Regions from separate parts of the Brevibacillus sp. NRRL NRS-603 genome, predicted to be linked through region 1. Evidence: riboswitches for the same ligand, from Rfam matches in the RefSeq annotation. Region 1 holds a riboswitch; each other region holds the start of a gene.

Region 1 (2,204 bases):
GGAATTGCTTTTGCACGGATGGGCATGTGCGTATGACAAGGAAGACTGGTATCCACCCTTAAAAGAAGCGCTTTCCGGGGTATCGGCAGTCGAGGCTAGCTGGCGCCCTGTGGGAGAAGCAGCCAACACGATCTGGGAAAACGTCAGTCACCTTCTTTATTACAAAGAACGCCTGTTGCATCGTCTTTTGGGCACTGAATTTCCTGGCTCCGCTGAGACGAACGATGATACCTTCACCCCATCCGGCGGTCCAGATGACGAAGACGCTTGGCAAGCTACCCTCTTGCGAATGGAAAGCGTCCATCGCCACATTCATGAACAGCTTTCCTTGCTGACGGATGAAGAGTTAAACCAGATCGCTACCTATACACCCATTTACCAAAATGTAATGAGTCTTGTCTTGCATGATGCTTTTCACACGGGACAAATCGTCCAAATTCGCAAGCTGCAAGGCTCTTGGCCTGCCAGACGCTCATTTGAATAACAAAATTTCACATTGATTAATCCTGAACAATCCTTTATATTTGATGAATCACATAATTTCATACATGTTATCCTCATCTTTCACGGTGAGGATAGAGGTCGCGGCTTTTATATCATCCTGTACGAGATTCAGAGAAAATCAATGACTCCAGGTAAGGAAAATCCGCCGAAGCTCATATCGCGTCTCTGTGCGATTGGGTTGGGGCTGTACTCGAAAGGGGCAGAACTGTCACGTTTGCATGCCAAGCAAACGTGGTGAGCTATCTTCAGTGAAGGCTTGGTGGGGATTGGATGATACCGCCCTATGCCATTTTTTGGCTATGGCGGTTTTTTAATTTCCGACCTTCCTTCTCAAAAATCTAGAAAGGTCGTGCAAGCAGCTTATGTCACAAAATCAATTGCAACGTGGTTTAAAAGCCCGACACCTGACGATGATCGCCATCGGCGGCTCGATTGGGACGGGATTGTTTCTCGCGAGCGGAGGCTCGATTCATTCCGCCGGACCAGGTGGAGCTTTAGTCGCCTATCTCGCCATTAGTATCATGGTTTACTTTTTAATGACCAGCTTGGGGGAAATGGCGGCTTTCATGCCTGTTTCCGGTTCGTTTTCGACGTATGCCACACGCTTCGTCGATCCATCTCTCGGCTTTGCTCTTGGCTGGAACTACTGGTACAACTGGGCCATTACCATTGCCGTCGAGCTGTCAGCTTCCGCACTTATTATGAAATATTGGTTCCCAGATACCCCAGCGATCGTGTGGAGCGCTTTGTTCCTCGGATTGCTGTTTGCCTTGAATCTCCTGTCTGTGAAAGCCTATGGAGAATCTGAATATTGGTTCGCCTTGATTAAAGTAGTAACAGTTATCATCTTTATTATTGTGGGTGTGTTGATGATTTTTGGCATTATGGGTGGTCAAGCAGTTGGCTTCCAAAACTTCACCAAAGGCGACGCGCCATTCAATGGTGGCTTCATGGCCCTGCTCGGTGTCTTTATGATTGCCGGATTCTCTTTCCAAGGGACAGAGCTAGTTGGTGTCGCAGCCGGTGAGAGCGAAGACCCTGCCCGCAACATTCCGAAGGCCATCCGTCAAATTTTTTGGCGCATCTTGCTCTTCTACATCCTCGCTATTTTGATCATCGGGTTGTTGGTTCCATACGATAATCCAAATCTGATCAGTGGCGACCTTACGGATATTGCGATCAGTCCGTTTACGATTGTATTTGAAAATGCCGGATTCGCTTTTGCAGCATCTGTCATGAATGCCGTTATTCTCACGTCTGTATTGTCTGCTGGTAACTCTGGCATGTACGCCTCTACACGCATGCTGTGGAACTTGGCGAAAGAAGGAAAAGCACCAAAATGGTTCGCAAAAGTAACAAGTAACGGCGTACCGATCAATGCCTTGATCTTGACTGCGCTCATCGGCGCCCTTGCTTTTCTGTCCTCTCTGTTTGGGGAAGGCGAAGTGTATGTATGGCTTTTGAATGCGTCCGGTATGTCGGGCTTCATCGCTTGGCTGGGAATTGCCGTTAGTCACTACCGTTTCCGCAAAGCGTTTATCGCTCAGGGCCGTGACTTAAGCGAATTGCCTTATCGGGCAAAGTGGTTCCCGTTTGGACCGATTTTTGCCTTCATCATTTGCTGTATCGTTATTTTGGGGCAAAACTACTCCGCATTCTTGGGTGGAACGATCGACTGGTATGGCGTCCTGGTCTCTTAC
Region 2 (2,204 bases), on a different contig from region 1:
GACAACCGTGATTTTGGCTACATCTTCATCGTGTGCAACTCCACTTACTACTCTTCCTGTTTCCATGTTGGCAACCTCCTCAACGTACGTACCATCTTCGGCAGTAAAGCTGGAGCGGACGACCAGCCTTACTTTATATTTTTTCGCAGCCTCTACTGACCTAGGATGAAGAACCCCTGCACCGAGGTTCGCCAGCTCCAGCATCTCATCATACGAGATTGTATCCAGCTTGCTTGCGGCTGGAACCACTCGCGGATCAGCTGTGTACACTCCAGACACGTCCGTAAAGATTTCGCATTTCTCAGCGTTCAAGCTCGCTGCGAGTGTAACCGCAGATGTATCCGATCCACCGCGGCCGAGCGTTGTAATTTCACCTTCGTCACTGATCCCTTGGAATCCTGCCACGATGACCACACGACCACGGCCGAGCTCAGATTGAATCCGCTCTGGATCAATCTGCTTGATCCGTGCTCTTCCGTGAATTGCTTCCGTAGTGATTCCAGCCTGCCAGCCCGTAAGAGAAATGGCATCGTAGCCTTTGCTATGCAAGGCCATCGACAAAAGCGCGATCGATACCTGCTCCCCCGTGGTCAGCAGCATATCCATTTCACGTTCAGATGGATATGCGCTAATCTGCTTGGCCATGTCTACCAATACGTCAGTAGATTTGCCCATTGCAGAAACAACGACTACCACATCATGCCCTTCTTCTTTGTAGCTGACAATTCGATCCGCAACTCGTAAAATTCGCTCAATGGTACCTACAGAGGTGCCTCCGTATTTCTGCACGATCAACCCCATGCGGCTTCTCTCCCTTTTTCTCATATCCAATGTTGGTATTTATCTCGTATCGTATGGTTTTTCACTATTCTCTCTATAAGGAAAAGTCTTTCATTTTTATTTTACAAAAAAGGCACCGACAAGGAATAAGACCTGCCGCTGCCTACTGTTTCGACATACCGGTTCCTCCCTCCCAATACACGCGGACAACGAAGATTGACAGTAAACACCATCAAAACTCACATTGACACACCGTGAGATAGCTCTCCATCTGACAATTGGTCATTGTGCAGATGACAGTCCTGCATTTGTTCAACGCAGACCCAGCATGGAGAAAAGCGGGTTTCCCTCCACACTTCGGCGAATTCCCCTTTCCCGTCCCCTTCACAGATACCCGATCTCAGGGTGGTACTCTTGGTTTTCGCGCCTCTACCTCACTCCATAATGGAAGTGAGGCTAACTATTCTGTTTGAATCGGATTATATCATGAGTCTAAAAATGGATCAATTCCTTTTTAGAGGTTGTTTCAAAAGTTCCATTTGCTATGTGTCCAGCTTGCGCAGATGCCCGATGATTTCTTTTGCCAGCTTGTCGCCGATCCCTAATTGGCGGAAGTCCTCGACGGTCGCCTCACGCATTTTTTTCAACGAGCCAAAATGAGAGAACAACAGCTTGCGCCGCTTTTCACCGATACCCGGGATCTCATCCAGCTGTGACGAGAGCATCGTTTTTGTCCGGGATTGTCTGTGGAACGTAATAACAAAACGGTGGACCTCGTCTTGGATGCGCTGCAACAAATAAAATTCGTAGCTGTCGCGTCTAAGATTCACAGGCTCTGGAGGATCTCCGTACATGAGCTGAGCGGTGCGGTGCTTCTCGTCCTTCGCGAGTCCACAGACGGGAATATAGAGTCCCAGCTCGTTTTCCAGAACGTCCATAGCCGCACTGATCTGGCCTTTTCCACCATCGATCACAATCAGGTCGGGCATGGGCTGGTTTTCTTTTAGCAGGCGAGAGTAACGACGGCGAACGACTTCGCGCATGGAGCCGTAATCATCTGGCCCCTCGACGGTCTTGATCTTGAATTTGCGGTATTCCTTTTTGTCAGGGCGCCCGTCTGTAAAGACAATCATCGCAGACACAGGCTCTGTTCCCTGAATGTTGGAGTTGTCAAATGCTTCAATTCGATGCGGAACCGGAATCCCTAAAATGTGTCCGAGATTGTGCACTGCTTGGACCGTACGAGCATCGTCCTTGGACATCAGCGCGAATTTCTCCTGCAAAGCAATGCGGGCGTTCTCGGAAGCCATCTTCACGAGCTCATGCTTTTTGCCTCTTTTCGGCGCATGGACCTTGATGCCCAGCCACTCACTCAAAAGCTCCGGTTCACTCTCTTGCGGGAGCAAAATTTCTTTTGGAAGTGC
Region 3 (2,204 bases), on a different contig from region 1:
GAACCCAAGACTGGCTCCATCAGGACCGCAGCAGGTCTTGCTTCCTGGCAAATCGCTCGCAATCCTTCCGTATCCTCCACATCCAGTTCATAAACAGGAAAAGCCGGCTGAGGAAAGTCCTGATAGACGTGAGCCTGCCTCGTCAGACGTACTGCTCCGAGTGTTCGCCCATGAAAGCTGTTGCGTAATACAACGATGCCTTCACGATCTGCTCCCTCGTTTTTCGTCCATTTGTGAATCAGCTTGATCGCAGACTCAGTGGCCTCAGCACCAGAGTTAGTGAAAAACACCTTACCGCTAATACTGTTCGCAACCAAACGCTCGGCTAAACGAATAGCCGGCTTGTTTAAAAATACATTGGAAATATGCAAGAAGCGCTCTCCCTGCTCACGCAGAGCCTGTACAATGCGCGGATGAGAATGCCCCAGAACGTTTACCGCGAGTCCAGTAAACAAGTCGAGATAACTCTTCCCGTTCGTATCGTACAAGTAATTTCCTTCGCCTTTATCTATGGCAATCGGAAGTCTTTTGTAAGAGGAGACGATATATTGTTCATCGAGCGAACGCCAGTCCATTTGCACTCTCTCCCTTACAGCTGACGTAGCTCCTGCTTGATCTCTGTCTTGGAACGAGTTTTTTCATCAATTTGCTTGATCACGCGTGCAGGCGTTCCCGCAACTACCACGTAAGGAGGCACATCTTCAATGACGACAGCACCTGCTGCAACGACAGCACCTTTTCCTACACGTACACCTTCCAGAATGACAGCATTTGCTCCGATGACAACATCGTCCTCGACAACAACTGGCTGTGCAGATGGCGGCTCGATAACGCCCGCGATAACTGATCCCGCGCCGATGTGGCAGTTTTTCCCGATGGTTCCACGTCCACCTACTACAACATTCATGTCGATCATCGTACCTTCACCGATAACTGCACCAATGTTAATGGAAGCACCCATCATGATGACCGCGTTGTTACCAATTGTCACTTGGTCACGAATAATTGCGCCTGGCTCAATACGGGCTTGAATCCCTTTTGTATCCAGCAATGGAATAGCGGAGTTGCGGCGGTCGCTTTCTACTACATAATCTTCAATTTTGTCTGCGTTAGCAGCGAGCACTGGCTCAATCTCTTTCCACTCACCAAAAACAACACCAGTAGGACCCGTAATGAAGGCTTTGGAGCTCGCACCGAAGTCGATTCCCTCCAGGTTCCCTTTCACATATACCTTCACCGGTGTTTTCTTTTCGCTTTTTTGAATAAACGCGATAATTTCGTTAGCATCCATCATGTTCACAGTTACATCCTCCTCAAAATAACAGCATGGTAAATCAAAAAAAGCAATGAGTGCATTCGCTATCTCATTGCTCTTGATACTACATAAGCAAATCATAAATAGCGCTCCACAAAAAGACGTACGGTCCATTGTGACAGGATGTTCATTTTTCATGAGACACCCCAGCCTGTGCTACGTAGGGGCATAGCATAAGCTTCGGCGCTTTAGCCTTTCTTCCTTCTCCTGCCCCCTGGCAGATTGCGAAAAGACTTACTCTTCTTCGGCGCACCTCTATTTTAGTGTACATTATTATAATTTTATTTAACTCTACCAAAATCAATGAAACGTGGCAATAAGAAAAAAGTTATTGACAACGATTCTCATTTTCATTATTTTATTTATTGAGAATGATACTCATTATCTAATTGGAGGGTTTACGTTTTATGAGCATTTTGATGGTTTACGCGAGCATGACAGGGAATACACAGGAAATTGCTGAAGCAATTGCAGAAGGTATTCGTTCCACTGGTGCTGAGCTGGAGATAAAAGAAGTGATGGATGCAAACGCAAAAGAACTCGAAGCTTACGACGGAATCTTGCTTGGCGCCTACACATGGGGCGATGGCGAACTGCCAGACGAATGCCTGGATTTTTATGAGGAAATGGACGATATTGACCTCAGCGGGAAAAAGGTCGTTGCTTTTGGCTCTTGCGACTCCGCTTACGAGCATGTCGGTGCAGCTGTTGATATTTTGCTGAAAAAGGCGAGCGAGCGCGGCGCGGAAACTCCTCTGGAAGGCTTGAAAATCGAGCTTTCTCCTACTGCAAAAGAAGTGGAAACTTGCAAAGCATTTGGGGTATCGTTTGCTGAATTGCTCGGCTAATTGATGTTTCCCAAATACTCTGGCACATGCTATACTATCAA

The links. A riboswitch is a leader RNA that binds a small molecule or an ion and turns the genes downstream of it on or off. The one in region 1 is predicted to bind lysine.
Region 2: another riboswitch for lysine. It lies ahead of C7R94_RS12240 (aspartate kinase); the one in region 1 lies ahead of C7R94_RS03500 (amino acid permease).
Region 3: another riboswitch for lysine. It lies ahead of dapD (2,3,4,5-tetrahydropyridine-2,6-dicarboxylate N-acetyltransferase); the one in region 1 lies ahead of C7R94_RS03500 (amino acid permease).

The regions. Positions count from the first base shown of each region.
Region 1 is NZ_PXZN01000008.1:31,445-33,648, reverse strand. It holds gene C7R94_RS03505 (DinB family protein) at 1-484, shown strand, start outside; lysine riboswitch at 569-754, shown strand; gene C7R94_RS03500 (amino acid permease) at 867-2,204, shown strand, end outside.
Region 2 is NZ_PXZN01000013.1:73,687-75,890, reverse strand. It holds gene C7R94_RS12240 (aspartate kinase) at 1-801, opposite strand, end outside; lysine riboswitch at 1,033-1,220, opposite strand; gene uvrC (excinuclease ABC subunit UvrC) at 1,323-2,204, opposite strand, start outside.
Region 3 is NZ_PXZN01000016.1:263,947-266,150, reverse strand. It holds gene C7R94_RS16460 (aspartate aminotransferase family protein) at 1-575, opposite strand, end outside; gene dapD (2,3,4,5-tetrahydropyridine-2,6-dicarboxylate N-acetyltransferase) at 590-1,300, opposite strand; lysine riboswitch at 1,392-1,581, opposite strand; gene C7R94_RS16450 (flavodoxin) at 1,723-2,163, shown strand.